One region of the Rhizobium sp. P2_G2 genome, then DNA from elsewhere that is predicted to be linked to it. Evidence: riboswitches for the same ligand, from Rfam matches in the RefSeq annotation. Region 1 holds a riboswitch; each other region holds the start of a gene.

Evidence for each region. Region 1 has a riboswitch for cobalamin ahead of AC1D06_RS17290 (aromatic ring-hydroxylating oxygenase subunit alpha). Riboswitches for the same ligand answer to the same signal wherever they lie in the genome.
Region 2: linked by a shared signal. The riboswitch ahead of bluB (5,6-dimethylbenzimidazole synthase) and the one ahead of AC1D06_RS17290 (aromatic ring-hydroxylating oxygenase subunit alpha) in region 1 are both predicted to bind cobalamin.
Region 3: linked by a shared signal. The riboswitch ahead of cobU (bifunctional adenosylcobinamide kinase/adenosylcobinamide-phosphate guanylyltransferase) and the one ahead of AC1D06_RS17290 (aromatic ring-hydroxylating oxygenase subunit alpha) in region 1 are both predicted to bind cobalamin.

Annotation. Positions count from the first base shown of each region.
Region 1 is NZ_JBFUFF010000021.1:68,284-77,168, forward strand. It holds gene AC1D06_RS17265 (AAA family ATPase) at 1-1,158, shown strand, start outside; gene AC1D06_RS17270 (DHA2 family efflux MFS transporter permease subunit) at 1,333-2,808, shown strand; gene AC1D06_RS17275 (DUF3299 domain-containing protein) at 2,998-3,543, shown strand; gene AC1D06_RS17280 (hypothetical protein) at 3,622-3,849, opposite strand; gene AC1D06_RS17285 (FAD-binding oxidoreductase) at 3,852-4,958, opposite strand; gene AC1D06_RS17290 (aromatic ring-hydroxylating oxygenase subunit alpha) at 4,972-6,219, opposite strand; cobalamin riboswitch at 6,347-6,550, opposite strand; gene metH (methionine synthase) at 6,621-8,885, opposite strand, start outside.
Region 2 is NZ_JBFUFF010000010.1:107,407-117,387, forward strand. It holds gene AC1D06_RS11050 (hypothetical protein) at 1-89, shown strand, start outside; gene AC1D06_RS11055 (helix-turn-helix domain-containing transcriptional regulator) at 423-740, shown strand; gene AC1D06_RS11060 (glycosyltransferase family 2 protein) at 737-1,252, opposite strand; gene AC1D06_RS11065 (PA0069 family radical SAM protein) at 1,377-2,537, shown strand; gene AC1D06_RS11070 (ribonuclease HII) at 2,761-3,408, shown strand; cobalamin riboswitch at 3,457-3,642, shown strand; gene bluB (5,6-dimethylbenzimidazole synthase) at 3,690-4,418, shown strand; gene AC1D06_RS11080 (F0F1 ATP synthase subunit B) at 4,478-4,969, opposite strand; gene AC1D06_RS11085 (F0F1 ATP synthase subunit B) at 4,984-5,586, opposite strand; gene AC1D06_RS11090 (F0F1 ATP synthase subunit C) at 5,663-5,887, opposite strand; gene AC1D06_RS11095 (F0F1 ATP synthase subunit A) at 5,959-6,708, opposite strand; gene AC1D06_RS11100 (AtpZ/AtpI family protein) at 6,755-7,108, opposite strand; gene AC1D06_RS11105 (cell wall hydrolase) at 7,374-8,513, opposite strand; gene AC1D06_RS11110 (SulP family inorganic anion transporter) at 8,926-9,981, shown strand, end outside.
Region 3 is NZ_JBFUFF010000109.1:9,201-19,181, forward strand. It holds gene AC1D06_RS36290 (ArsR/SmtB family transcription factor) at 873-1,226, opposite strand; gene AC1D06_RS36295 (SRPBCC family protein) at 1,213-1,689, opposite strand; gene AC1D06_RS36300 (cobyric acid synthase) at 1,868-3,340, shown strand; gene AC1D06_RS36305 (peptidoglycan-binding protein) at 3,522-5,174, shown strand; gene AC1D06_RS36310 (glycosyltransferase) at 5,462-8,044, shown strand; cobalamin riboswitch at 8,100-8,470, shown strand; gene cobU (bifunctional adenosylcobinamide kinase/adenosylcobinamide-phosphate guanylyltransferase) at 8,573-9,100, shown strand; gene cobW (cobalamin biosynthesis protein CobW) at 9,105-9,981, shown strand, end outside.

The DNA of each region.
Region 1 (8,885 bases):
GCGGTACGCGCCATGCTCGACGTTCTTGTCACGCTACCTGCCGTGCTAAGGGAGCGTGATGATCTCTCGCAGCGCATCGCCGCGATGGAGCGTGACCAGGAGCAGTTCAGTGGCGAGATCGCTGCCCTGCTTGCCGAAAGCGGCCAGAGCCAACCATCAGGAGATCCTCTCGCCGCCGCCAATGCGCTGGTCGAGCGCCACGCGACCGCAAAGCGTGCCGCGCAGCTACGGGCCGACAAACAAGCGGAGCTGGAAAAACAGCAGACCAGGCGCCGCGGGCTGGAGGAGGAACTTGCCGTCCACACCGCGCGAAAGAACGAATTGACCGCCTATTTTGATGCGGATTCCTTGGCGACGGTCGAGACATTCCTGAACCTGGCGAAGGACCGGGAGAGGCTGGAAGAGCGGATTGTTGCGCTCGGCCACCAGATCACCGAGCTGTTGCGGGCGGCGAGCTTCGAGGAGGCCGAGCAAACGCTTGCCGGTATCGATGCCAATGCCACCGAACGCGATGCACTGGAACTGGACAGGCGCATCGAGGACCTGACCGAGCAGGCAAAGCTGCTTTATTCCGACATGTCGCTGGCATGGCAAAAGCTGGAGGCCGTCGGCGGCGACGACGCGGTCGCCCGGATCGAAGCCAGACGTCGCACCATCTTCCTCGAAATCGAGGATCTGGCGCGACGTTATCTCACACTCAGGACCGGCACGCTCGCCGCCGAACAGGCGCTGCATATCTACCGCGAAAAACATCGCAGCTCGATGATGAACCGCGCTTCGGAGGCTTTTCGCCTGATCACCGGCGGCAGCTATTCAGGCCTTACCTCGCAACCCGACAAGGACAAGGAAATCCTGATCGGCGTGTCGGGTGACGGCAGTTCGAAGCTTGCCGATGCCATGTCGACCGGCACCCAGTTCCAGCTCTATCTGGCGCTCAGGCTTGCCGGTTATGAGGAGTTCGCCGCACTCCGTCCGCCGGTCCCATTTGTCGCCGACGACATCATGGAGAGTTTCGACAATCCCCGCTCCGAAGAGGTGTTCCGCCTGCTCGGCGAAATGGCCAAGGTGGGACAGGTGATCTACCTGACGCATCATTGGCATCTTTGTGAGATTGCCGAGCGTGTCGTTCCTGGTGTAGTTATACACCGGCTGCCTTGAGGGGCAGGCACTCGATGTCCCCGGAGCGGGATCATCACCTGCATAACTCGGCTTGAAAACGGCCCGAGCGAAAAAATATTGGCAAGATTGTCGGATCGTCTCTCACCGCAGCGTCATGGTGATGCTCGCAGATTTTGAGCGCCGATCTTTCCAGCACCCGTTGAAGGCACCGCGATGACCCTCGATTCCCAAGCCGTTTCCAATGCCGAAGATATACCCGAAACAGAGGACCAGAGCGCCCGCAACAAGCTGGTGATCGGCCTGCTGCTGGTGTCCGCCTTCGTGGTCATTCTCAATGAAACCATCATGGGCGTGGCGCTGCCGCACCTGATGACCGATCTCAAGATTTCCGCCAGCCTGGCGCAGTGGCTGACCACGGCCTTCATGCTGACCATGGCCGTCGTCATCCCGGTGACCGGCTATCTGCTGCAACGGCTCAATACGCGGCCCGTGTTCATGCTGGCCATGGCGCTGTTCAGTGCCGGCACGCTGGTGTCGGCGCTGTCGCCGGGCTTTCCCATGCTGGTGATCGGGCGGATCGTGCAGGCATCGGGCACGGCAATCATGATGCCGCTCCTGATGAGCACGGTCATGCACCTGGTGCCGCCGGAATCGCGCGGCAAGACGATGGGCAATATCTCGATCGTCATCTCCGTGGCGCCCGCGATCGGGCCGACGATTTCGGGCCTGATCCTTAGCACACTCCCTTGGCGCTGGCTCTTCCTGCTGGTCCTGCCGATCGCGCTGGCAGCGCTGGCGCTCGGCGCTTGGAAGATGCGCAATGTCACGGAGCCGAAGACGGCGCCGATCGATCTCGTTTCCATTCCGCTTTCGGCCATCGGCTTCGGCAGCTTCGTCTACGGCCTGAGCGGCCTCGGCGAGGCGGCGATCCATCCGCCGATCATCTCGCCCTGGATCCCGCTCATCGTGGGTGCGTTCGTCATCGCGCTCTTCATCCTGCGGCAGATGCAGCTTCAGAGGCAGGATCGGGCCCTGCTTGATATGCGCACCCTGACGATCAAGGCCTTCACCATCCCGGCGATCATGATGGTCATCCTGATGATGTCGATGTTCGGCGTCTTCATCCTATTGCCGATCTATCTGCAGAATGTGCTCGGCCTGACGACGCTGCAGACCGGCCTGCTGCTGCTGCCGGGCGGCCTGATCATGGGTCTTTGCGCGCCGACGGTCGGCAGCCTGTTCGACAAGCATGGCCCGATGCCGCTGGTGGTGCCGGGCGCCATCCTGTTCAGCCTGTTGATGTGGAGCCTGACATTCATCCAGCCGAACACGCCATTCTGGCTGCTGCTGGCAGCCCATATCGTGCTCAGCATCGGCCTGGCGCTGATGTTCACGCCGCTGTTCACGGCCAGCCTGGGCGCACTGCCGCCCCACCTCTATTCGCATGGCAGTGCGATGATCGGCACTACCCAGCAGGTCGCCGGCGCCGCCGGCACAGCACTCTTCGTCGCCATCATGACGATGACCGCTTCGAGTGTTGGCCATGGCGACGGTGTCACGGCGGCGGCCGCGACCACCGCCGGAATACGAGGGGCATTCCTCTGCGGCGCGATCATCTCGATCGCGGCGGTGATCACCGCGTTTTTCATCAAAAAACCGGCCAGCGGAGGACATGAGGCAGCGCACTGAGATTTGACCCGGCTGAAATATCGGTCAGTGGAGAAAGCTGACGGCGACAAGACCGGAGATCGCCTGCGTGAGGACGGAGCCCGATCAAAAATACCCGATTGTCATTGGCTGGATGGGCTCTATAGTTCCCCGCGAAGCCTCGAAGGAACAGCGTGCCTTGTGGCTAGATCAGCTTATTGGAATGCAGATATGCGACTCCACCTCACCTCTCTGAAGTGTGCAATCGTCACTTTTGGCCTGGTCTACGCGACATCCGGTGTCTGTGCGCAAACGCAGGAAATCCTCTGGAGCGAATTGCGCCCTGCCAATCAGGGACCGAGCGATCCTTTCTCCGGCGTGGCCAAGCCTGGGCCGGGTGGCGAAACGCTGCCTTGGGACCACGACGACACGGTCGTCGAGCTGAGCGGCTTTGTCCTGCCGGTCGATAGCGAAGGGGATCTGGTCTACGAGTTCCTGCTGGTGCCGGTCGCGGGAGCCTGCAGCCACATGCCCGCGCCACCGGCGAACCAGATCATCCATGTTTTCCCGAAGACGCCGTTGCGCATCACGAAATCCTACGAATTCGTCTCGATTACCGGCGCGCTGCAGCCTGGTCTCGACGAATCGCAGCTGTTCGTCGTCGATGGCGTCAAAGTGGTCGAATACGGCTATTCCATGCGCCAGGCCCAGGTCAGCAAACAGACGGAAAGACGGGATCCAAGTTTGAAGGGGACATCCGCCTGGAGTTTTCTCTGATCGCCGATCACTATCGTTGGCGTGCTCAGAGGTCTTGCTAGGGGCTGCAGCCTTTCACGGTTTTCTCCTCGATGCATATCAGTGGCGCTGCCGCCGGCGCTGACGTGAGGCGACAGGTTGGTTGAGGGTGGCTTGATACAGCAGCGATCGAAGGCGCGCGACCTCATCCGACGGTGATGCGGCTCTGTCGATGCGGGCGATCTCGATACGCGCCGCATCGGCGACATTGGCGCTGTCAGGCAGCTTTAAGAACCAGGCGAGGAACATATCCTCGGACGTGTCTCTTCTATTGAAGATCTCCCCCATGCTCACGCCTCGATGTCGATGGAGGTGAGCGGCCTGGAGCAGCAGGCAAGGACGAATCCGCCCGCGACCTCCTGGTCGCTGATGCCGCCATTGTGGCGCATGTCGACCTCGCCGGAGCGCTTCAGCACTTTGCAGGTGCCGCAGATGCCGGATTCGCATGCAGCAGGAATACGAACGCCTGCCAGGCGTGCCGCCTCAAGAATAGTCTTGCCCGGTTCGCAAACCACCTCCTCGTTCGAGCCGAGGAAGCTGACGGTCATTCCGGCGGCCCTGCCCTCGATTGTTACATCCTCAGCCTGCTTGTGGACGCTCTCGGCAATCGACGTCGCGCCAAAGCTTTCCTGATGATAGTGCCCCATGTCGAAGCCTTCGGCGCGGATGATCCCGCTCACAGCGTTCATGAACGGCTCCGGCCCGCAGCAGAAGACCTCGCGGCCCATGAAATCCGGTACCAGCATCGACAGTTTGTGGCGATCGAGGCGGCCCATCAGGCCTGCCCATGGCGAGGCGACGGATCGCCCTTCGGGCAGGAAGCCGAGCGACAGGTTCGCCATCCGCTTAGCCAGTAATTCGAGCTCCTCGCGAAAAATGATCTCCTCCGGCCGCCGCGCCGAGTTGAGAAAGACGACATCCGCGCCTGGCGCGCAATCCGACAGCCAGCGCAGCATCGACATCATGGGTGTGATGCCGGAGCCGGCTGAGATGAATAGGTATTTCTTCGCCTGGTGGCGCGCCAGCGTGAAGTGGCCACTAGGCCCATAGGCGCGGATGCGGCTGCCCGGCTTGACGTTGTCGAACATCCATCGCGTGCCGACGCTGTTCGGCTGCGCCTTGATGGTAATGGCGATGGCATAAGGCCGTGACGGCGAGGACGAGATCGTATAGGTGCGATGCAGGTCGCCGCCCTTGGCACGTAGTTCGACGGTGATGAACTGGCCCGACATATAGCTGAACCAGCCTCCGCCCTCGACGGCGAAGGTAAAGGTCTTCACATCCGGCGCTTCGTCGACGACGCTGGTGCAGACCAGCATTTGGCGGGCGGAATTCCATGGTTTCGATTGATCGAGCGGCAAAGCCGCTGGCGTGACGCCGGTCACCATCATGTTCATGGTGCCCTCCCGGTCAGGCGACGGAGCGGAGTGCGGGCTTATCCTTGCCGGCCAGCCGCTCTTGCATGAAGCTCGCATACCAGTCGACGAACTGGATCACGCCGCCTTCATGCATTTCCGAATAAGGGCCGGGCTCGTAAGCCGGCGAATGGATGCCGCGCGCATTCTCCTCGACGATCTGCCGATCCTGGTCGTTGGTCTCGGTCCAGACATGAATGAGTTCATCGAGGCGATAGTCGATGCCCTCGACGGCATCCTTATGCACGAGCCACTTGGTGGTGACCGCGGTTTCCGTGGCGCTGATCGGCAGGACACGGAAGGTGATGGCATGGTCGCTGAGGATGTGGTTCCAGGTGGTCGGATAGTGGTAGAGCAGCAAGGTACCGATCCGATCCATGTTGACATTGTCCGAAAGCCGCATCTGCACGGCTTTGCGGCCAGAGATCGTGTAGCTGATCGCCTCGCGCAGTAGCGGCATGCGGGTGGTGCGATACTGGCCTTGCTCATCGATGACGAAGGCGCTCGGCAGGCCGGCGGCTTCGCATTTCTCCCAGTGTGCGGCGATTTCCGGATCGTCCTTGGCGCCGTTGACGCCGCTGACAGTCGGCGCTTCCGGGAAGGTCTTGCAGAGCTCCGGGTGATTGCCGGCGCAATGGTAGCACTCCCTGTTGTTCTCCCAGACGAGCTTCCAGTTGCCTTTCTCGATGATCGTGCTCTCGTAGGCGACCTTGGCGTCGCGCAGCCGATGCGGCAGGAAATAGGGCTCCATCATCGCCCGGAACGGTGCGAAATCCATCGGCTGGTCGGCGAGCGAGATGAAGAGATAGCCACCGGCCAGTTCACAGGCGACCGACTTGAGGCCGAAACCGGTCTTGTCGAAATTCTCGCCCATCTGCCGGGCGAAGAGCAGCGATCCGTCGAGATCGTAGGTCCATTGATGATAGGGACAGACAAGCTTCGCCGCCGAACCCTTGTGATCCTGGCAGACACGCGAACCGCGGTGGCGGCAGGAATTGTGGAAAGCCTTGATGTTTCCGTCGTTGTCTCGAAGGATGACGACAGGATAGGCACCGACCTGGACGGTGAAATAATTGCCCGCAGCGGGGATTTCGCAATCGTGACCAATGAAGAGCCAATCCTTGTACCAGATATGCTCCAGGTCCTGCTGGTAATAGTCTGGGTCGATGTAGAATGGCTGAGCGAGGCTGAAGCCGGGTTTGCGGGTCTTCAGCCGGGAAAGCATTTCGGAACGGATATCCATGGTCGGTCCTCGTCGGGTTCAAGGACTGGGCATGGTGGACATAGGGAAACGTGCAGCCGTCGCGTTCTTCGGATTAGGGTTTCCGACGCCACGAGCCATCCGCCTCTTGACCGCCCACCGCGATCAGTCGAGTTAAAATCCCGAGGCTGGTTTCCGGGCTCCAGAACCGTCCTTTCGGACCTTGCGACTCCTTCCCAGGCTGTTGGCCCAGTGGACTCCCGTCGCAATTACGTTCTGCTACCGTTGCGGGGGCAGCGCCGGATTTTAACCGGCTTCCCAATTCTCCGGACGATTCCAAGAACCGTCCGGCACCTCAAGCATCCTCATGAGACCACAGATGATGCGGCATCGCAACGTCATTTGCGACAGCGCGATGGCGTAGCCACAACAATCTGGAGGCTTTATTCCGCTGCTTCTGCCGTCGGTTCCGGAATGTAATTCAGCACCGGCCCGAGCCAGCGCTCGACCTCTGCGACAGCCATGCCCTTGCGCGCCGCATAGTCTTCGACCTGGTCGCGCTCCACCTTGGCGACACCAAAATAATAGCTTTCCGGATGGCTGAGATAGATGCCGGAGACCGATGATCCCGGCCACATCGCATAGCTTTCCGTGAGGCTCACCCCAGCCGTGTTTTCTGCATCCAACAAGCGGAAAAGCGTCGCCTTTTCCGTATGGTCGGGCTGCGCCGGGTAACCCGGCGCGGGGCGAATGCCCTGGTAGGGTTCACCGATCAATTCATCCGGCGCGAACTCTTCATCCATCGCATAGGCCCAGAATTCCTTACGCACGACTTCGTGCATGCGCTCGGCGAAGGCCTCGGCGAAACGATCTGCCAGAGCCTTGACGAGAATCGAAGAATAATCGTCATTGGCCCGCTCGAATCGTTCAGCGATCGCCACTTCCTCAATACCGGCGGTGACGACGAAGCCGCCGACATAGTCCGGCTTGCCGGACGAGAGCGGGGCAACGAAATCCGAGAGCGCCACATTGGCCTTGCCGTCACGTTTGGTCAGCTGCTGGCGCAGCGTGAAGAAGATGTCGAGTTCCTGACTGCGACTTTCATCGGTGAACAGGCGAATGTCATCACCGACCGCGTTGGCGGGCCAGAAGCCGATCACTGCTTTGGGTGCGAACCACTTCTCCTCGATGATCTTCTGCAGCATCGCCTGCGCATCGTCGAACAATTGCCGCGCCGACGCACCCTGCTTCTCGTCCTCGAGGATTTGCGGATAGCGGCCTTTCAACTCCCAGGTCTGGAAGAACGGTGTCCAGTCGATATAGCGGGCGAGTTCGGCGAGGTCCCAGGTGTCGAACACGCGTCGGCCGAGAAATGTGGGCATTGGCGGCTGGTCGTTCGCCCAGTCGATCTTGTGGGCGTTGGCGCGGGCAGCGGCCAGGCTGACACGTTGCTTGGCAGCCTCCGCCCTGGCGTGCTGGTCCGCCACTTTGCGGTATTCGGCGCGGATGGCGTCAACATAGCCCTGCTTCATATCGGCGCTCAGCAGGCTGCCGACAACGCCGACCGCGCGCGAGGCATCGGTGACATAGACCGCCTGGCCCGCCTCGTAGCGCGGATGGATTTTCACCGCCGTGTGGACGCGGCTCGTCGTCGCGCCGCCGATCAGCAGCGGAATGTCAAAACCCTGCCGCTCCATTTCCGAGGCGACATGCACCATCTCATCGAGCGATGGCGTGATCAGGCCGGATAAGCCGATGATATCGACATCCTCCGCCTTTGCCGTTTCGAGGATTTTCGTCGCTGGCACCATGACGCCGAGATCGATGATCTCGTAATTGTTGCAGGCGAGCACGACGCCGACAATGTTCTTGCCGATATCATGGACATCGCCCTTCACCGTGGCCATCAGGATCTTGCCGGCCGCGCGGCGTTCCCCGCCGCCATTGGCGGCCTTCTCGGCTTCCATGTAGGGCAAGAGTACCGCAACCGCCTGCTTCATCACGCGCGCCGACTTCACGACCTGCGGCAGGAACATTTTTCCTGCGCCGAACAGGTCGCCGACGACGTTCATGCCGGCCATCAGCGGCCCCTCGATGACATGCAGCGGGCGTTCCGCCCTCTGCCGTGCCTCCTCGGTGTCCGCTTCAATGAATTCGTTGATGCCGTTGACCAAGGCATGTTCCAGTCGCTTCTCAACCGGCCAGTCACGCCATTTGAGATCCTTTTCCCTGGCCTCCTTGGCGCCCGCGCCTTTGAAACGCTCTGCCATCTCCAGCATGCGCTCGGTGGCGTCGGCGCGGCGATTGAGGACGACATCTTCGCAGGCATCGCGCAATTCGGCATCGATCTGGTCATAGAGGGCAAGCTGGCCCGCATTGACGATGCCCATGTCCATGCCGGCCTGGATGGCGTGATAGAGAAACACCGCGTGCATCGCCTCGCGCACCGGCTCGTTGCCGCGGAAGGAGAACGACAGGTTGGAGACGCCGCCCGAGATGTGCACATGCGGCAATGTCGCGGTGATGTCCCGTGTCGCGTTGATGAAATCGACACCGTAGTTGTTGTGTTCTTCGATGCCCGTGGCGACCGCGAAGATGTTCGGATCGAAGATGATGTCCTCCGGCGGGAAACCGGCCTGTTCAGTCAGCAGTTTGTAAGCGCGGGTACAGATGTCCACCTTGCGGGCATGTGTGTCGGCCTGCCCGAC
Region 2 (9,981 bases), on a different contig from region 1:
GCGATCTGGTGATCCACATGGGTACCGATACGCTGACCCTCCAGCATACCCTGGTCGGCGACCTCAATGTCAGCGACTTCTCGTTCTGAGCCAGATCTTCCGTCATTCGGTGACAGACCAAAAGGCAGACGCACAATGAGATGACATGCCTTGCCGGAGGGGAACCTTCATCGGCGGGCATGTCGCGATCCGGATCAGGATATGCCGAGGAATTGGCCGCCTTCCGAGAAATGCCGAAGCCCGTTAACCATTTGATAACGAAATGCCATTTCCGCCTCGGCGGTGTGGCTCATTGGCCACGCCTGGCCCGGCATTCATCATATTTCACGAAAATGAGAATTTATTTGATCGCGTCGCCGTGATTGCGACGAACTCGCCCCTATATATCCGAGTGTACTCAAATAGTGATCAGGATGCCGAAGATGGCTCTCCCAAAAGACTTCAAAAAGAATATCAGAGCCCGCCTGCAATCGGACCATGCCTTCCGCTTCGCGCTGCTTTCGGAGGCCGTGGAAGTGCTGCTCGGCGACGACCTGCCGACGGCAAAAAGCGTGCTGCACGATTATATCGAAGCGACGATCGGCTTCCGCGAACTGTCGGAACGAACAGGCATTTCCGAGAGAGGCCTGATGCGGATGTTCGGCAAGGCCGGCAATCCGCGTGCAGATCAGTTGTTCAAGGTGCTTGCCACGCTACAGCGCTATCAGGGCATCCAACTCTCCGTGGATGCCGCCGCCTAACGGCGCTCGCGCAGCACCCAGGCTGGGATCAGTTCCGACCGCAACGTCTTAGCGGCAGAGGCCTTGGCAAGCCCTTTGAGGTCCATGCCGGGCTGCACGAGTGCGCTGGCCTGACGCTTGGGCAGTACCAGGCCGAGTTCCAGTTCGCCCTTGCGCCGCCACCGTTTGAAGAACGGCCGGCGGAATCGGCGTGACGGCGAAAAGCGTGCCGGCGCCTTCGCGAGTGAAGCATATTCGAGGATTTCCTCGATCCAGCCGCTTTGCGGCCGCGCGCCAGGCTCCAAGAGCATCAGCCAATCGCCGCGCGCATTGCGGATCGTCTCGTCGAGCGTCCAGGTGTCGAAGAATTTGCAGCCCGCGGCGTCGGCAACGCGCGCGGAACCGTCGCGTGAACCATGGTCGAGCACGATCACGTCGCTCACCAATCCATCCACCGCGCCCGACACCAGCACCGCCAGCGTATGCGCCAATTCCGGCTCGTTATCCCGGCATTCCAGCAAAACAGTCAGCATGGTCAATCGTTATTACAACAGCCCTGAAAATGCCAGTCGGCAAATTTGTTCTTGCATTGTTCTCGTTTTGAAGATAGGAAAATAATCATGACGGGGCAGAGAGTCGCCTCGCAGGAGTTGCCCAATGATCAATCTGTCTCTTTCGAGGCAGGCCGCATTCGCGCCTGCCAACACGGCAGAGCTTGCCGATGGTTTGCTGAAGGAAAGCGGTCTGCGCATTGATATTGACCGCCGTCGCGGTCGTGGCGCCGGCATCAACCCGTCCGGCCGCTTCGAGCCGCAGGAGCGCGAAGTGCTCGATGACGGCTGGCAGACAATCGAAACGCTGGAGCCGTTCAAGACCGAAGTGCAGGTGGAAAAGCCGCGCGCGATCATCACCCGCAACGAAAGCCCGGACATTCCGTTCGACCGTTCGATCAACCCCTATCGTGGCTGCGAACATGGCTGTGTCTACTGCTTTGCGCGGCCGACGCATGCCTATATGGGCCTGTCGCCGGGGCTCGACTTCGAAAGCAAGCTGTTTGCCAAGCCGGATGCGGCAAAACTTCTCGAACGCGAACTCTCAAAGCCCGGCTACAAGCCGAAAGCCATTGCCATCGGCACCAATACCGACCCTTACCAGCCGATCGAGAAGGAATGGCGGATCATGCGCCAGATCCTCGAAGTGCTGAATGCGGCGAATCATCCGGTATCGATCGTCACCAAGTCGGCGCTAGTCATGCGCGATATCGACATCATCGCCAAAATGGCGGAGCGCGGCCTGGCACGAGTCGGGATTTCGGTGACGACGCTCGACCGGCGGCTGGCACGGCTGATGGAACCGCGCGCTTCGACCCCGTCGAGGCGGCTGGAGGCAATCCGGGCGCTGACCGAGGCTGGCGTGACGACGGCAGTGATGGCAGCGCCGATGATCCCTGCGCTGAACGATCACGAGTTGGAGCGCATCCTCGATTCAGGCGCTGCTGCCGGCGCCAAGGAGGCAAGCTATGTGCTGCTGCGCCTGCCGCTCGAAGTCAGCCCACTATTCCGCGACTGGCTGCTCAGGAATTATCCGGACCGCTACCGGCACGTGATGAGCCTGATCCGCTCGATGCGCGGCGGCAAGGATTACGATGCGGAATTCGGCAAGCGGATGAAGGGCGAAGGCCCCTATGCCTGGCAGATCAGCCGCCGATTCGAGCTGGCAGCCAAGAAGCTCGGCATTCGCAGGACGCGCAGCATGCCGCTGAACACGGAGCTTTTCGTGCCGCCGAGCGGTGCGGGCGTACAGCTCAGCCTGCTTTAGGTCTTTGTTTGTGCATGTCTTGGTCGATCCGGGGCGGCCCGCCTGCCGTACCGGATCGGCGAAAACTTCAGTGTCTCACTCGCACCCTGCCCGCATCAGGCCGAGGCACTGAATTCCGCGCCGCCGGCAATCCCTGTCCCGCCGGCCTGCGCACCCAGTCCTAGGAACGCCGCCCTCGTTCCGGGACTTGCGGGGAATCGGTGGAAGTGTCATTTGAACCCGCATGAGACTTCTCGCCGATTCCCTGCCCCTGGAGGAAATCGAGCCGGCTCCAACGTTCCGGTTCGAGCAGGGATTGATGCGCGACGGCTACCGGCTGGTGGCCGGCATCGATGAAGTCGGCCGCGGCCCCTTGGCCGGTCCGGTGGTCGCAAGTGCCGTGGTGCTTGACCCCGACAATATCCCTGATGGCCTTAACGACTCCAAGCAATTGACGGCGGAGCGGCGCGAAGCGCTCTACGAGCTCATTCTTGCCAGTGCGCTCGACGTGGCAATCTCGTCCGTCTCAGCGCCAGAAATCGATAGGATAAATATCCTGCGGGCAAGCCTCGAAGCCATGCGCCGTGCGGCGCATTCGCTGCATAGCCGTCCGCATTTTGCCATCATCGACGGCCGCGACGTAGCGCCCGGCCTGCCCTGCCCCGGCAAGGCGATCGTTTCCGGCGATGCACGGTCCCTGTCGATTGCCGCGGCGTCCATCGTTGCCAAGGTGACACGCGACCGGATGATGGTCGCGGCAGGCCGCCGCTATCCGGGTTATGGCTTTGAATTCCATGCCGGCTACGCGACAGAGTTCCATCGCAATGCCATTGTCGAGCTTGGCCCCTGCGCCATCCACAGGATGACATTCCGCCCGCTGCGGAAGGATTGATTGCGGCATTCGAGGTCGGCGTACCGCTTGCCTCCCCTCACCGCTTCTGCTTAAACAAGTGTGTCCGGTGCCCAGAATATGGGAGAATCGGGAAGCCGGTGTGATGCCGGCGCGTGCCCAACGCTGTAAGGGGGATGGGCTGCCGGGCTTTTGCCTGATGCCACTGGGAAACCGGGAAGGCTGCAGCGCCAGATGATCCCAAGCCAGAAGACCGGCCGGACATGATAGACGCGGGCGCGCGGACGGCGCCAGCTGAGAAGGCATTCCGTCGGGGATTGACGATGCACGCCTCCATTTCTCGCCACCTTGCGGCGGCCGGTCCGTTTTCCGAATCCGAGACCGCAGCGGTCTACCGCGCCATTCATTCGCGCCGCGACGTGCGCAATGAATTCCTGCCCGATCCGGTGCCGGACGATGTTCTTCATCGCCTGCTGACAGCGGCCCATGCCGCACCGTCGGTGGGCTATATGCAGCCGTGGAACTTCATGGTCATCCGCGACGAAGAGAATCGGCGGGCTGTCCATCGCATCTTCCATGATGCCAATCTCGAAGCCTCCGATCGCCTGGAGGGCGAGCAGAAGCGCCGGTATATGTCGCTGAAGCTCGAAGGCATATTGAAGGCGCCGGTCAATCTCTGCATCACCTGCGACCGTAAGCGCGGTGGCGACTTTGTCCTCGGGCGAACGCATAACCCCAACATGGACCTCTATAGCACCGTCTGCGCCGTACAGAATTTCTGGCTTGCCGCGCGTGCGGAAGGCGTCGGCGTCGGCTGGGTCAGCATTTTCGACCATGACCGGCTGAAGACGCATCTCGGCATTCCCGAAAGCGTCGAGATCATCGCCTATCTCTGCGTCGGCTATGTCGAACAGCTCTATACCTCACCGGAACTGGCGGTGAAGGGCTGGCGGGAGAAAATCCCGCTCGACAAGCTGATCTACCGGGAGCGCTGGCCAGAGGCCTCGCATGTCCTGTCATTCTATCGCGAGATCGAATGCCGCAAGAAATGAAAAACCCGCCTCGGTGACGAGGCGGGTTTTAAAATGTGCTGGCAGTTGTCCGCTTGCGCTTAGTTGAGGCGCGCCTTGACTTCGCCGACGGCCTTGTCGAACAGGCCATTTGACGTATTTTCGTCCAGCTTGCTCGCCATCAGCTTTTCAGCGGCGGCGACGGCCAGGTCGACGGCAGCCGAGCGGACAGCGGTGATCGCTTCGTGCTCGGCCTGCTTGATCTTCTGCTCGGAGAGCGCAGTGCGGCGGGCGACATAGTCGGCCGTCTTCTGCTTGGCCTCTTCGGCCAGCGCTTCGGCCTCACGCTTGGCGACAGCGACGATCTCGGCAGCTTCCGCTTCGGCTTCCTTGCGCTTCTTCTGGTATTCCGCCAGAAGCGACTGGGCTTCTTCACGCAGTCTCTTGGCGGAATCGAGCTCATCGGCGATCTTAGCGGCACGTGCATCGAGGCTCTTGGCGATCATGCCTGGAACCTTGAGGTAGATCACGACGCCGAGAAAAATCACCAGGGCGACTTGTGCCCAGGTCTGGGCCCATAAAGTTGCATCCATGACGAACCTCCCGATCAGCCCTTGGCAGCCGCGACCGCGGAAGCGGCATCGGCCTTGTTTACGGATATGCCGGCAAGCGCTTCGACGATCTCGGCAGCCGTGTCTTCGGCAACCGTGTTTACCTCGCCCAACGCCCGGTTCTTGATCTCGGCGATGCTGGCTTCAGCCTCGGAAATCTTCTTGGAAAGCTCGCTTTCGAGCTTGGTGCGCTCTGCGTCGGCTTTGCCCTTGGCTTCGTCGCCGGCTTCGCGAGCGATCGCCTGCGCCTTGGAGCGAGCCTCGGCAAGTTCGGCCTCGTACTTGGCGACGGCAGCGTCGGCCTCGTCCTTCATCCGCTTGGCCTCGGCGAGGTCACCGGCGATGCGGCCCTCACGGGCAGCAATGATGCCGCCGATGCGTGGCGAGATCATCTTCGAGACGAGATAATAGAAAATACCAAATGTGATCGCGAGCCAGAGCAGCTGCGACGGAAAATGGCTGGGATCGAATGGCGGAAACGCCTCATGCTCCACCTTCGGCGGCACACCTTTTTCGGTGTTCGTCGCGGTGGCGGCGGGCTTGGTCGCGTCCGTTTCGGCGGCCGTGGCCGACAGAGCATAGGCTGTCGTCACAAACATTCCTACCTCCAGGCAAGGATATGGCATCAAAACAGGTCACGAGATTGCTCCCGTGACCCGGTGCTTTAAGCGCCAATTACTTGAAGAGGGCGAGCAGCGCGACGAGGAGCGAGAAGATGCCCAGAGCTTCCGTAACGGCGAAGCCGAAGATCAGGCGGCCGAACTGGCCATCAGCGGCAGACGGATTGCGAAGAGCGCCAGCCAGGTAGTTGCCGAAAATGCTGCCGAGACCGATAGCTGCACCACCCATGCCCAGGCAAGCGATACCTGCACCGATTAGCTTTGCTGCTTCCACGTCCATTTTGAACTCCTTTAGTGTCAGTTGTTGCGACTATTGCGTGGCGGGCGTCTTCGCCAGCCGGTTTCTTTTGATTAGTGTCCCGGATGCAGGGCGTCGTTCAGATACATGCAGGTCAGAACGGCAAACACGTAGGCCTGCAGGAAGGCGACCAGGAATTCCAGCGCCGTCAGCGCCACGGTCATGGCAAGCGGCAGGATCGCGCCGACATAGCCGACCGGACCGAGCAGACCGAGCGTGAAGACGAAGCCGGCAAACACTTTCAGGGTGATGTGACCGGCCAGCATGTTGGCGAAAAGACGGACGGAAAGGCTGATCGGACGCGAGAGAAAGGAGATTATCTCAATCGCGCTTACCAGCGGGATCAGCACGGCAGGCACGCCCGACGGCACGAACAAGCCGAAGAAATGGAAACCATGCTTCCAGATACCGTAAATCACCACCGTCAGGATGACGAGAAGCGCCAATGCAAAGGTGACGATGATCTGGCTCGTCACCGTGTAGAAGCCAGGCACCAGGCCAAAGAGGTTCGACAACAGAACGAACATGAACAGCGAAAAGACCAGCGGAAAGAACTTCATGCCCTGGCTGCCGGCACTGTCCTTCAGCATTTTGGCGATGAATTCGTAGGACAATTCCGCGAGCGACTGCGCACGGCCGGGAATGACCGCCTTGGCAGAAGATGCCCACATCAGAAAGCTAACACCCACGACGACGACGATCACCATGAACAGCGACGAATTGGTGAAGTCGAACTTGCCCAGCGGCACGATCGTGTTGATGTGGAACTGGTGGATCGGATCTACCTTGTCAGGGCTCGCCACGTGCGCTCTCTCTCATTTATCCTGTTCGCCAAACCGCGGATGCAGCTCAACGCTTGCCGTTCTTCTCGCGGTGCTCGCCAATCCTGTCGACCGGATGAGGGGAATTCACGACCCCTGCCGTTCTCAGGACATTCAAGATGCCCGCACAAAATCCAAGGAGAAGAAAAACGATCAACCCCCACGGCTTGGTGGGTAGGACCAGATCGAGAAGATAGCCGATCATCGCACCGACGATCACGGCAGCGACAAATTCCGATGACAGCTTCAGCGCCTGCGAATAGCCAGTCCGGCCATCATTGGCGGCTTTGTCGTTGCCATCGTCGCCTTGTCGCGCCTGCGCCAGCTTGCTTTCGAGCTGCCGCTTGCGTTCTTCCAGACTGTCCTTGGGGTCCGTCTCCATCCCTTACTCCTCTGAAAAACAGGCCTTAACCCAGTCATTTCAGAGATGCAAGGCCGGTAGGGCCTCGATCGGAAAGCTTGACAGACCCCCGCCTCCAAGCCGGCTGCAACATAGTTTCAGGCTTTCGGATAGTCAAGGCAAGGACGGCCTAGAATTCACGCATTTTTACGCTGTGAAATCAGTGCGTTAACGCAAGGAAGCGTTTTTCCCGTTCAGACCGCGGCGATTCCGTCTGCGGCTGCGGGAATTTTGCCACTGTAAGCCATCAGCTCCAGCCGCCATAGCGGGTGCGGTAGAAGATGTGCAGCCCGATGCGGTCGACGCGGATCATGGTATGTGCCCAGTTCGGACGGACATAGGCCGCGTGGTAGTGGGTCGAATCGCCGATCTCCGGCAGGTAGATCTTGCCCGCCGTGACGGCAAGTGCGATTTCCTGCGCGATCTTGTACTTGGTATGCGACCAGACGATATCAGGGATATGGTCGCAGGCGAAAGAGAACTGGCAGGCATTGGTCCAGTCCTGGTTCTGATAGACGACACCGCAGATCGACTTCGGGAACGTCGGATTACGGACCCGATTCAACACCACCTGCGCCACTGCCGCCTGGCCTTTCAGCGGCTCGTTGGCAGATTCGAAATAGATGGCGTTGGCAAGACATTTCTGTTCCGGCGCGGAGAATACGCTCTCCGGCAGTACATTGGCCGCCCAGGGATGATCGTTTTCCTTGATCTTCGGCACGAAGCGATCCGGCTTCTTCGCGGTCAGGATGGAGTCGAAGGGGGACGGATCATCGCTTGCCGCATCGGGATTGGCATAGGCCGCAGCAAGGCTGTCGGCCGTATCGCTCGTCACCAGGTCCGCCAGCATGACCGGCACGCCATAATCCCTGGCGGTGGGCCTGATCTCGCGGAAGGAGAAGGCAACCTCGACCTGCTTCTGCGACAGTTTCGGTATCGCGAAGACTGTGGTGGTTTGCGGCGAGAAGGCCGGGCCGTAGAGGCTGGCACGCCGGTCGAGGATGCTGCCCGCGGTGAAATCCTTGGGCGGCACGATGCGGTCGACGGCAATCAGCCGGCCCTTCTTCAGATTTCGGGTGACACGATCCTCGTCCGGGGTCGCGGGCACGGGTTTCTCGTCGGGCGAGAGTGCGACGAGCTTGCCATCCGGAAGAACGAGACCGCGAGAAGCGGGATCGAAAGAAGCCCTGTCGACATTCTTGAAGACAAGTTCCTCATTGTGGATCGAGCCGGCCGGCGCGTTGACCATATAGGCCCGCCAACTGGCCGTGTCGCTCGCCCTGGTCGAGAGCAGCGACGCCACGTCGGCGTCGGCAGGGGCGGAAGGCAGTGCGAACAGGCCGCTCAAGGCAAACACTGCGGGCGCCGTCCAATTGGCAATTTTCATTCCCTTGCGCCGGGGCGCCTGTTTACGCTTCGACACGAAAACGCAACTCCAGAAAGACGAAGATGGAGATTCCCGGAAGGCCTTGCCGGCACGCCCCGGAAAACGTTGCGTTAACCATGCGCCGATATGGTTAATAGGCGTTTAATCAGAAAAGCCGAATATGCATTTCCATTGCGATACTGTCGCATCCCGAGACACCCCGTCTTCATCCGCCGATCCGCCTGCGCGACCGCTTCCGCCGCTCCCGCGGTTTTGAATAGGTTGGAAAAAATGGCTGAATTTTGAAGTTCTAATGAAATCGATCACCTCTCCGTGAAATCAATATATGGTAGCGGGCCTCTCCAGGCACCTGTTCTTTTTTAACGAAGCCTTTATAATTGTTGGCCTATTCGGCGCGCCGGCGGAGGGCGGATTGAACAGAGCGGATATTGTCGCAGGGATATCGGTCGCCGGGTTGATGTTGCCCGAGGCCGTCGCCTATTCCGGCATTGCCGGCCTGCCGCCGGAGCGGGCGCTGTTGGCGGCAGTGGTCGGCTGCCTCGTCTACGCCATTTTCGGCCGCAGCCGGTTCGCCGTTGTCAGCCCGACATCCTCGTCGGCGGCAGTCCTCGCCGCCAGCCTCATAGCGCTACAGACGCCAGCCGCCGACAGATTCTTTCTGGTGACCGTGCTGATCGCCGCGGTCGGCCTCATTTTCCTGGTGATGTCGTTGCTGCAACTGGGTGCGCTGGCGGCGCTGATCTCACGGCCGGTGCTGGGCGGCTTCGCTTTTGGCCTGGCGATCACCATCGTTCTCCACCAGCTACCGCTGATGACCGGCGTTGCGGTGCCAGGCGGCAATATCTTCGATTTTGTCTATCATCTGCTCGCTGGTGCACGACAATGGCATCCGGTCAGCCTAGCCACGGGCGTAGTGGCGCTTGCGGCTTTGCTCGTGCTGAAGCGCTGGCGCGCCGTGCCCGGTTCCTTCCTCACCCTTGGCGGCGGCATTGGCGCATCGTGGTTTCTCGATCTGCCGTCGCACGGCGTTGCAGTGGTCGGCGCCATTCCCCTGACCTTGTCGCTGCCGCAAATTCCGGCAAGCGGGCTTACCGAGACGATCCGGCTCCTGCCCTATGCCTTTCCTCTCGTGCTGATCCTGCTGGCGGAATCCTGGGGAACGATCCGTTCGCTGGCGCTCAGGCACGGCGATGCCGTGCAGCCGAATCGGGAACTCGGCGCGCTCGGCGCTGCCAACCTGGCGAGTGCGCTCGTCCAGGGCATGCCGGTCGGTGCGGGCTTTTCCGGAGGTGCGGCGAGCGAAGCGGCGGGGACCGAGAGCCGCTGGGCTGCGGTCGTGGCGGCTGTGGCGCTGGCGCTTCTCGTGCTGTCGGCTGGCGGGCTGGTGGCGCGGCTGCCGGAACCGGTATTGGCTGCCGTCGTGATCGCGGCGCTGATGCACGCGCTCAATCCCGCGCCGCTCTACCGG
Region 3 (9,981 bases), on a different contig from region 1:
AAGGTTTCACTTTCCCGAACCCGTGTCGGCGTCCGGAAGGTAACAGCATTGCGACGGCCGAAATCGGCCAGATGCTGCTGTCATCTCGCCGGAAGGGGTTCAGGAAATGGGATGGCAATCACGCCCGCATTGCGGGCAAGGCTGTTTTGTTTATGCCTGGATTGCATGCAGAGCCAATTCTCCCAATTCAGGACAGACCGGCGTTCCGCGCCGTCCGTCCAACCATCCGCCTTACCGCCCTGGTTGCCGTTCTAGCCGGGTCCGGGGTCTGGCAGCGGAAGACAAAGTTCCCGTGACAAGGTGATTTTTATTGTCCATCCGAAAGCGGAAATCTGTCGCAATCGGCTGTCTTCGTCCTTGCACAATTTGAATGTACGGGTTTGAGCAAAGAAATCAACTGCCTTCATAGGAGCATTTGCTAATATGCTGGGCAAAACTTCGACTTGGCTCGGGTGAAGGCTCAAAAAATACGTACCAAAGGTAGCGGCGCCTCGGGTGCCTGATGGTATTGGTTGTTATTTTGGCGGGTGTTTCAAACAACCTGTCGCATCAACGTTTTCACCGAGACGTTTTGTGTCTCACATGCGTCGTCGCAGGCAGGATGCAAATATTTTTATTTTTCCGGAAAAAAGTACGAATTCACCATTGTTTAAACTCTTAATAACCGCCCGGTAACGATGTCCGGCTAATGGTGAAGTCGCAGCCGGCGATCAGCCCCGCTGTTCTCCGGATCAGGTAGTGCGTACCGGAGACATTTGCCAGACGCGTATTGTCCGGCAAATCAGATATATGCGGCGAACCGTGCTTTGGCCCGAGAGGGGGCGGCACGGTTTTTCGTCGTTTTAGGACATGTCGTAGCATGGTGATGCGTATCACATTGCGTCGGGCTGCTGTTCTATGAAGATCTTCAGCCGCTCCAGCGCGTCGCCCCATTGCCGCGAGACGTCGTCGAGATAGGTCTTGGCGACGGCGATCGGTTCGGGCTGGAAGACATATTGGCTTTCGCGCCCGATGCGGCTCACGCAAACGAGGCCTGCGTCTTCGAGCACGCGGAGATGTTTGGTCACGGCCTGGCGGGTCAGGTTGGTGTCGATCGAGAGTCGGACGATCGACTGGCGCCCGCCGGTGCAGAGTTTCTTCAAAAGCGACAGGCGCGTGCGGTCTCCCAGCGCCGCGAAGATCGGTGCGGCGCCCAGAACGGCGGAATGTTGTTCAGGATTCGACATGGCTTTTTATGTTCTGCACCTGCGCCGCCCAGCCCATATTGTTCATCCGGAAAGCTTCCGCCCGACGATGGGCCGGGACCTTGACGAAGCCGGATTCGATGACCGTCAGTTTCGTGCCGGACGCGGTCGGGTGCAAGCGGAATTCCACCAGTGTCGGGTCCTCATGCGAATAATCGACATTCGGGTCGACCGCATAGGGTATCCAGGTGAACGAGAACAGGTCGGGCTCGCGCATTTGCTTGACCGTAGCCTTCCAGACGACATGCTCATAACCGGGATGGGTGATGTTGCCGCGCGACTCCTTGCCCGGTTCGAACGGCGCTTCCAGCTTGACGCGGAACCATTCGCCGAATTCGCGGTGGTCGGTCAGTGCGCGCCAGACGCGCGCGACCGGTGCGTTGATCTCGATGCTCTGGATGATGGTGTCGGGTGTGGCGGCTGCGTTTTCTATCGTCTCGGACATGATGGTCTCCTTGCTGAATGGATTAAATGGCAACCAAGAAGTTGCTTTTCCATCCCATAGTGAAACGCAAATGGCAACCAAAACGTTGCTGTTTCTCTTTGCGTCGGAAATCGGCGGAATGGTTTCTTGCGCCGAATGCCGTGCGGTGGCATGCGGAGGGTGACAGAAGGAGTTGGATATGGCGCGCACGATCATGCTGCAGGGAACGGGCTCGGATGTCGGCAAGACCGTGCTGGTCGCCGGTCTCTGCCGGCTTGCGGCCAATCATGGCCTGAAGGTCCGGCCGTTCAAGCCGCAGAACATGTCCAACAATGCCGCGGTCAGCGATGATGGCGGCGAGATCGGCCGGGCGCAATGGTTGCAGGCGCTTGCAGCCCGCACGCCCTCTTCCGTGCATATGAACCCGGTGCTGCTGAAGCCGCAGAGCGACAATGGCAGCCAGATCGTCGTCCAGGGCAGGGTCTATGGCCAGGCCAGGGCGCGCGACTATCAGGGCATGAAACCGGCGCTGCTTGAAAAGGTACTGGAAAGCTTTGCTTTGATCTCGGCAGACGCCGATCTCGTCATCGTCGAGGGGGCGGGCTCGCCGGCCGAGATCAACCTTCGCCGCGGCGACATTGCCAATATGGGTTTTGCGCGCGCGGCCGATGTGCCGGTGGTGCTGGTGGGCGACATCGATCGGGGCGGGGTCATCGCCTCGATCGTCGGCACGCATGTGATCCTGCCGCCGGAGGACCGGGACATGGTAACCGGCTATCTGATCAACAAGTTCCGCGGCGATGTCAGCCTGTTCGATGACGGCATAAGGGCGATTGAGGGGTTTACCGGATGGCCATGCTTCGGCGTCGTTCCCTGGCTGAAAGCGGCCGGACGGCTGCCGGCTGAGGATTCGGTGACGCTTGAACGGTTGGCGAAAGGCGAGGCCAAGCCGCTCAGGATCGCCGTGCCGGTAACGCCCAGAATCGCCAATTTCGACGATTTCGATGCACTTCGCGCTGAAGAGGCGGTGGACCTGACCTTCGTCCGGCCCGGCGAGGCAATGCCTGCCGATGCGGGATTGATCGTGCTGCCGGGCTCGAAATCGACGATCGGCGATCTCAACGCCTTGCGCGACAATGGCTGGGACAAAGAGATCATCGCCCATGTCAGGCGCGGGGGCCGGGTGCTCGGCATTTGCGGCGGCTACCAGATGCTCGGCAGCCGTATTCTCGATCCGCTCGGGCTCGAAGGCGAGCAAAAAGAGATCGAGGGCCTTGGCCTTCTCGACGTTGAGACAGTGATGGCGCCGGAAAAGACGGTGGCCAACAGCGGTGCCCATTCGCTTGCCTACGATGTGCCGCTCACCGGTTACCAGATCCATCTCGGCGAAACATCCGGGCCGGATCGCACACGTCCCTATGTCGCAATCGAGGGTGAACCCGACGGCGCTATGTCGGCGGATGGGCGGGTGGCAGGAACCTATCTGCATCGCATCTTCGACAATGACGGTTTCCGAGCCAGGCTCCTGGCCGATTTCGGCATTGAGGGCGGATCACGCAACTATCGTGCCGAGGTCGACCAGGCGCTCGATGCAGTCGCCCAGGAACTCGCGCAGGTGCTGGACCGGGATTGGCTCGAAGCGCTTCTTCAGCGGCGGCTGCAGTCTGCCTGAGGATTGCCCTGCCTGAAGCGCAAAAAAACTTCATTGCCGTAGAATAAACCGAAGATGAATTGCGTCACTCAACTGGAACGAGGGGAAGCATCTTTGCTTTCCCCGGTCAATTCGGCTATTGTCGCGCCAGAGGAAAGACAGCGCCGGAATGATCATTTCAGGTGAAATCGGGGGAAAATTCATGACGCTTTCCAAACATTTCAGGCTGCTGATGGCATCAGCTGTCAGCCTTTCCATGTCCGTCACGCCGATGGTCGGCATCGGCATTGCGCATGCCCAGTCCGCGCCTGCTGCCCAGGCCCCCGGCGACTCCGGCTGGCAGCAGGAGTTCCAGGCCTGGCGCACAGCTTCAAAGGGCAATACGGTCGGCGACTATCAGGCCTATCTGAAGATCTACCCGACCGGCAAGTTCGCCAGCGTCGCCAAGACCCGCATCGACGAGCTCAACGGCACCAAAACCGCCAACACGACCAAGGTTGTCGAGAAGACGACCCAGACGGCCGATGCGACCACGACGGTGACGCGCTCGGCAGACACGGCTGCGACCGAGAGCGAAGCCGACAAGCAAAAAGACCTGGCGATGTGGAAACAGGTCTCCAAGACCGGCACGCAGGCCGATTACGAAAAATATCTGAAGGCTTTCCCGAAAGGCAAGTTCGCCAAGGTGGCGAAGAGCCGCCTCGATGCGCTGGTCGCTGCCGCCAAAACGCCCACTGAGACCAAGACGCCCGCCGAGACCAAGGTCGTCGTCGCCAAGACCACGACCCCTGCGGAAGATCAGACGCAGGCGAAGGCTGACCAGCAGCAGCCGGCCGCCGATACTCAGACGGCGCAGGACGACAGCCAGACCAAGATCAAGGACTTGAGCAAGCCGAACGATCAGGCCAAGGCCCCGTCCAGCGAATGGGAACAGGAATATGCGGTCTGGAAGGCCGCCTCCGACGGCAATACGATCCCGGAATATGAGGCCTATCTGAAGGCCTTCCCCAAGGGCAAGTTCGCCGCGATCGCCCAGGCCCGCATCGTGCAACTCACCGCTGCCGAACAGCCGGCCAGCAATATCGACGAGGGTGACGACAGCAAGACTGAACAGACGGCCAAGCTGAAGAACAACCAGACGGCAGACGACCAGAACCAGGCCGATGATCAGAATCAGGCTCAGGATCAAAACCAAGCTGACGATCAAAACCAGGCCAACGATCAAAACCAGGCGGACGATCAGAACGACCAGGCGAAGACCGACGATCAGAACCAGGCCGACGACCAGACCCAGACGGACCAGACCCAGAACGATCAGCAGAGCGACGACCAGAACCAGACGGCCGATAACCAGATGGACAACAAGTCGCAGAATACCGATATGGGCCAGAACACCGTGCGCAGGCAGCAGGTGCACTATACCGAGGGAACACCGGAAACCGAGGACACCTATCTGTCGACGCGCGAAACGCGTCACGAGATGCAGGGCCGGCTGACCGCGCTCGGCTATGACACGATGGGAACCGATGGCGCCTATGGCCCGAACACCCGCAATGCCATCAGCGCATGGCAGCAGGACAACAACGCGCCGGTGAGCGGCTATCTCTCCGGTGACCAGATCGCCCAGATCCGCATCCAATCCAAGGTCTCCTACGCCCAATGGGTCGCCGCTCATCCCGATGTGGCCGAGCAACCCGTCGTCGTCCGGCCGCGCCGCGAGAAAATCATCGTCGAAGAACGGCATCCCGGCGTCGACGCTGCGATTGCCGCGGGTGTCCTCGGCGCGGTGGTGATCGGACGCCACAAGTTCAAGCGTAACAAGGTGGTCATCTGCCGCAGGCGACGCTTCTGCTGAGTCAAAGCCGCGTTCGCAAGTCTCGCGACGGGCCGTTTCGACGGCCCGTTTTGCTATTGATATCGGCACAGGATTGAATGTTTCCCCGCCACGTCTGCAGTCCTTCATGGACAAAGCGGCTTGCCTATTGCCCACTTTTTGACGATAAGCGCGGCGTCGGCGAGACATGGCATGTCCGATCGCAGGATCGCTCAAGTCAGTCAAATGCTCGGCAGGATGGAGCCCGCAGGCGCCGCTGCCGATGGAATAGCCGTTGCCGGACGGCGCTTGTTTGAAGGCGAATGGTCGTGCAGGATAGTGTCGAGGACGTCGTTTCCAAGTATTTCGAGAAATCGCAGGGTTCGCCTGCCGAAGGTCTCGAAGGCCTAGCGACGACGACCCGCGAGGAGCAGCGGCTCGCCTCTGAGCAACGTGCCGAAAGCCTGCTCAAGGCTCCCGATCTTGCCTCGCACGCCATCCCGTTCATTCGCGAGCTTCTTGAGACGCGCCAGCGGCGGCTTGCCTCTGCATTTTCTCAGAACCTGCTGGCCTCGCCGGAGACGGAGGTGCTTGGGCATCTCGGCATGGCTCTCGTCGCACTCGGCACCGAATATAGTGATTTCGCCTGGCACCTTTTCAACAAGGCCGGCCGCGACCATGCCATGCAGGTCGTATCGGGTGCGTTTTTCGGCCTCTGGCTGGAGAAAGAGCCGGAGGCCGCGCAGGCTAGGCTCACCGCGATGCTCGATGCGGAGCCAAAGGCTCTAAAGCAAGCCGACCTTTGGCTGATCGCCCAGCGCGCCGGGGCGCTGAAGAACTATGATCTGCTGGCGACGCTGATCGAACGGATCGCCAAAATCGATCCCGCTTTCGGGGGACTGACGGAGGAGGAACGCATCGACCTCGAATGGGCGCGCGACTATCTCGCAAGCCATCCCGAGCGCGATCATCCCGCCACGCCGGCTTCCGAGGCCGAGACGATCAATCTCGGCATCATCGACTACAAGATGATCGATCGTCACCATGCGACGACCAATATCGGCGACTATGTCCAGACGCTCGCCTTCCTGTCCAATCTCGCGCGCTTCCAGTCCGTACGCTATGACGACAGCGAACTCGGCCGCAAGCTGGAAGAACTGAAGACGCGGATCGCCCCGGAAGGCCGTTTGGTGAAACGGACGGCGAAGATCCGTCCCATCGCAGTCAATCGCGACTTCTCCTCCTGGGATTCGATTCCCGAGAAGACGTGGATGTTTGCCTATGGCTGGTACATGCATCCCGTCTTCGAGACGATGTTCGATTTTCCGTTCCATGATAACATCCGACCGATCTTTATCTCCTTCCACGTCAACAATCGCGAGATGCTGTCGGACAAGGCGATCGACTATCTGAGGAAATACCAGCCGATCGGTTGTCGCGACTGGACGACAGTCTATCTGTTGCGCGAAAAGGGCGTGCAGGCTTTCTTCTCCGGCTGCGTCACCACCACGATCGGCCAGATTTTCACCGATGACGTCCCGCATGCCGGCGAGGATACGATCGCGCTCGTCGATTATTCTACCAAGGACGACGAATTTGCCAGTCTCAACGCCGTGCCCTATACGCAGGCCGAAGACGGTGTGCGCGAAATGAAGCTCGTCGATGCGCTCGACGCTGCGACCAAGCTGCTCAACGGCTATCGGCGCTATTCGAAGATCGCGACGTCGCGGCTGCATTGCTATCTTCCCTGCACCTCGATTGGCCTCGATGTCACCTTCAAGCCGAAGAACAAGGGCGATGTGCGCTTCGAAGGCCTGATGCGGCTCGGCAAGCCGCGCTTCGAACGCATGCGCAGCAATGTTGCCGAGAAGATCGAACTGATCCTGCGGCTGATCTTCAACGGCGCCAGCGAGGAGCGCGTTTACGAAAAATGGCGCAATATCTGCGAAGCAGACCTTGCAGCAGCTGACGCCTATTGCGCGGATTTTCCGGCTTGGCCGGAGCCGTCCTTCGACATCGGAGCTATCGTCACTGCGCTGCGCGCCGATGCCTATACGCTCAACCCGGTTGCAGAGGGGAGCAATCCTGTCATTGGCGCCTTCGCGCTCGACGCCAATCTTTGCGACATGCTGCCGGTGACGATTGAGTCGGCGGTCCGCAATCTCTCGCGGCCGGCCATTTTCCACGTCCTGGCCCGCGGTATTGCGCGCAGCTATTTCGAGGATCTGGCCGCTGATTTCCCGGAAGCGCAGTTCACCATCTACGATTTCGACAAGGTGAACTATACCGACGATCTGAACCTGCTCAAGCACACGACCGCATCGACGATCGACCGTTTGCTGCTGCCGGATTTGCTCGGGCACGTCGATAAGATCATCTATCTCGACGTCGATATCGTCATCCAGGGCGATCTGGCCAAGCTCTACGACATGGACCTTGGCGATGCGCCTCTGGCAGGCAAGAGCAGCATTCCCTTGTCCTGGCGGACGGGTCACGACCTCTTGCAGCGCGCCACTTACCGGATGAAGAGCGCCAAGGCCTGGCAATTGCGCCGCCATCTGCATGCCTGTGGACGACTCGATTTCCGGGCTTTCAACGCCGGTGTGACGCTGATGAACCTGGCGCAGATGCGTGACGACCAATCCTCGCGCCTGACCGTGCCGCTGGTCGAGAATTTCGCCATGAACGATCAGGACGCGCTCAACATGTATGCACGGTCCAATCGCGCCGAATTCGATCCGATCTGGAACGCCGTACCGGCGCAGGAACCGACTGGCAATGACGGCATCCTGCATTTTGCCGGCACTGCCAAGCCCTGGGGACCGGGGCATATCCTGCGCGCCGAGGAATATGCCCGATACAAGTCGCTCTATGAAGCCCGCCGGGCGAGCCGCAAGATGGGTGCTGCATAACCAAACCGCCGCCGACAATGTCGCAGATGCGATTGACTTGTCGCAACGGAATCCCTAGTTCTTGACGATGTTTGGTTCCCGAAAGGCTTTGCCCCAGGGATCAAAAGGGAACGGGACGAATGGACCCAATCAGGGCATTGTCATCCCGGCCGACCCCGCGACTGTAGAGCGGCGAGGCATCCCCAGGAGTGATCGACGTCGATATCGCGGATAAACGGCATGGTGCCGCAGGCGCGAAATGGGGCAGAGGTCGCTTCAAAGCCACTGGAATGACGCTACGGCAACACGGACTGGACGCCTCTTCTTCTACGAATCGTCGGTCTGCGCAGCGCCCAAATTCCGGGAAGGCGAGGGGATGTCGATAGCGTGTGAGAAATCCACGTGGCAACCGCGAGCCAGGAGACCTGCCAGACAAGCAAGGGGCATTCTCGCCCGGTTTTTATTGGCCAGCAGCACGGAGGTTGTGATGGCGCCCGATCCTGTTCGCAGCCTTTGCGGCTGTATAAATAGCCTCGCGGTTTTCGCGTGATGGCCGCTCTTTCTTCTCCTGCCAGCGTATTCGTCCTGGGCGGTGCGCGCTCCGGCAAATCGTCTTTTGCAGAGCGGCTGGCCGCCGAGAGCGGGCTTGCGCGCCATTATGTCGCCACTGGTCGGGCCTGGGACGCCGAAATGGCGGACCGCATCGCACATCATAAGGTGCAGCGCGGCGACGCCTGGACGACGCATGAAGTGCCTGTAGACCTTGTCGCAACGCTTCGGTCCGTCGATCATCCGGGAAATGTCGTCCTCGTCGACTGCCTTACGCTCTGGCTCACCAATCTGATGATGGAGGAGCATGCGCTGGCGCCGGAATTTGCCGCGCTCGCCGACCATCTGGGGCAAGCGAAAGCCACGCTGATCCTGGTCTCCAACGAGGTCGGGCTTGGCATCGTGCCGGAAAATCGCATGGCGCGCGATTTCCGCGACCATGCCGGCCGGCTGCACCAATCGATCGCGGCGAAAGCCCGCGACGTCTATTTCGTGGCGGCCGGATTGCCGCTGAAGATGAAGGGATAAGACCATGCAGAAGATACCCGCCACGGTGATCACCGGCTTTCTCGGCGCCGGCAAGACGACGATGATCCGCAACATGCTGATGAATGCCGGCGGCCGCAAGATCGCGTTGATCATCAACGAATTCGGCGATCTCGGCGTCGATGGCGACGTGCTCAAGGGCTGCGGCGCCGAGGCCTGTACGGAGGACGACATTATCGAGCTCAACAATGGCTGCATCTGCTGCACCGTGGCCGACGACTTCATCCCGACCATGGAAAAGCTGCTTGAACGCAAGGACCGGCCCGACCATATCGTCATCGAGACATCGGGCCTGGCGCTACCGCAACCGTTGGTCGCCGCCTTCAATTGGCCGGGTATCAAGACAGCGGTAACCGTCGATGGCGTGGTGACCGTGGTGGACAGTGCCGCCGTCGCCGCCGGCCGCTTTGCCGATGATCATGACGCGCTCGACGCCCAGCGCGTCAACGATGCCGGGCTCGACCACGAAAGCCCGATCGAGGAGCTGTTCGAGGACCAATTGACCGCCGCCGACCTCATCGTGCTCAACAAGGCCGACCTGCTTGACGAGGCGTCCCTGAAATCGGTGCGCGCCATCGTCACCGGCGCCACCGCCCGCAAGCCGCGGATGATCGAATCGCGCCACGGCGACATCCCGGCCTCCGTCCTGCTGGGCCTGGGCATCGGCACCGAGAACGATATTTCCAACCGCAAATCGCATCACGAACTGGAGCACGAGGGCGACGGCCACGCGCATGATCATGACGAGTTCGAAAGCTTTGTCGTCGAACTTGGTGCTGTCGACGAGCCGGCCGCCTTCATCGAAAAGCTGAAGCCGATCATCGACCGTCACGACATCCTGCGCCTCAAGGGCTTTGCCGAGG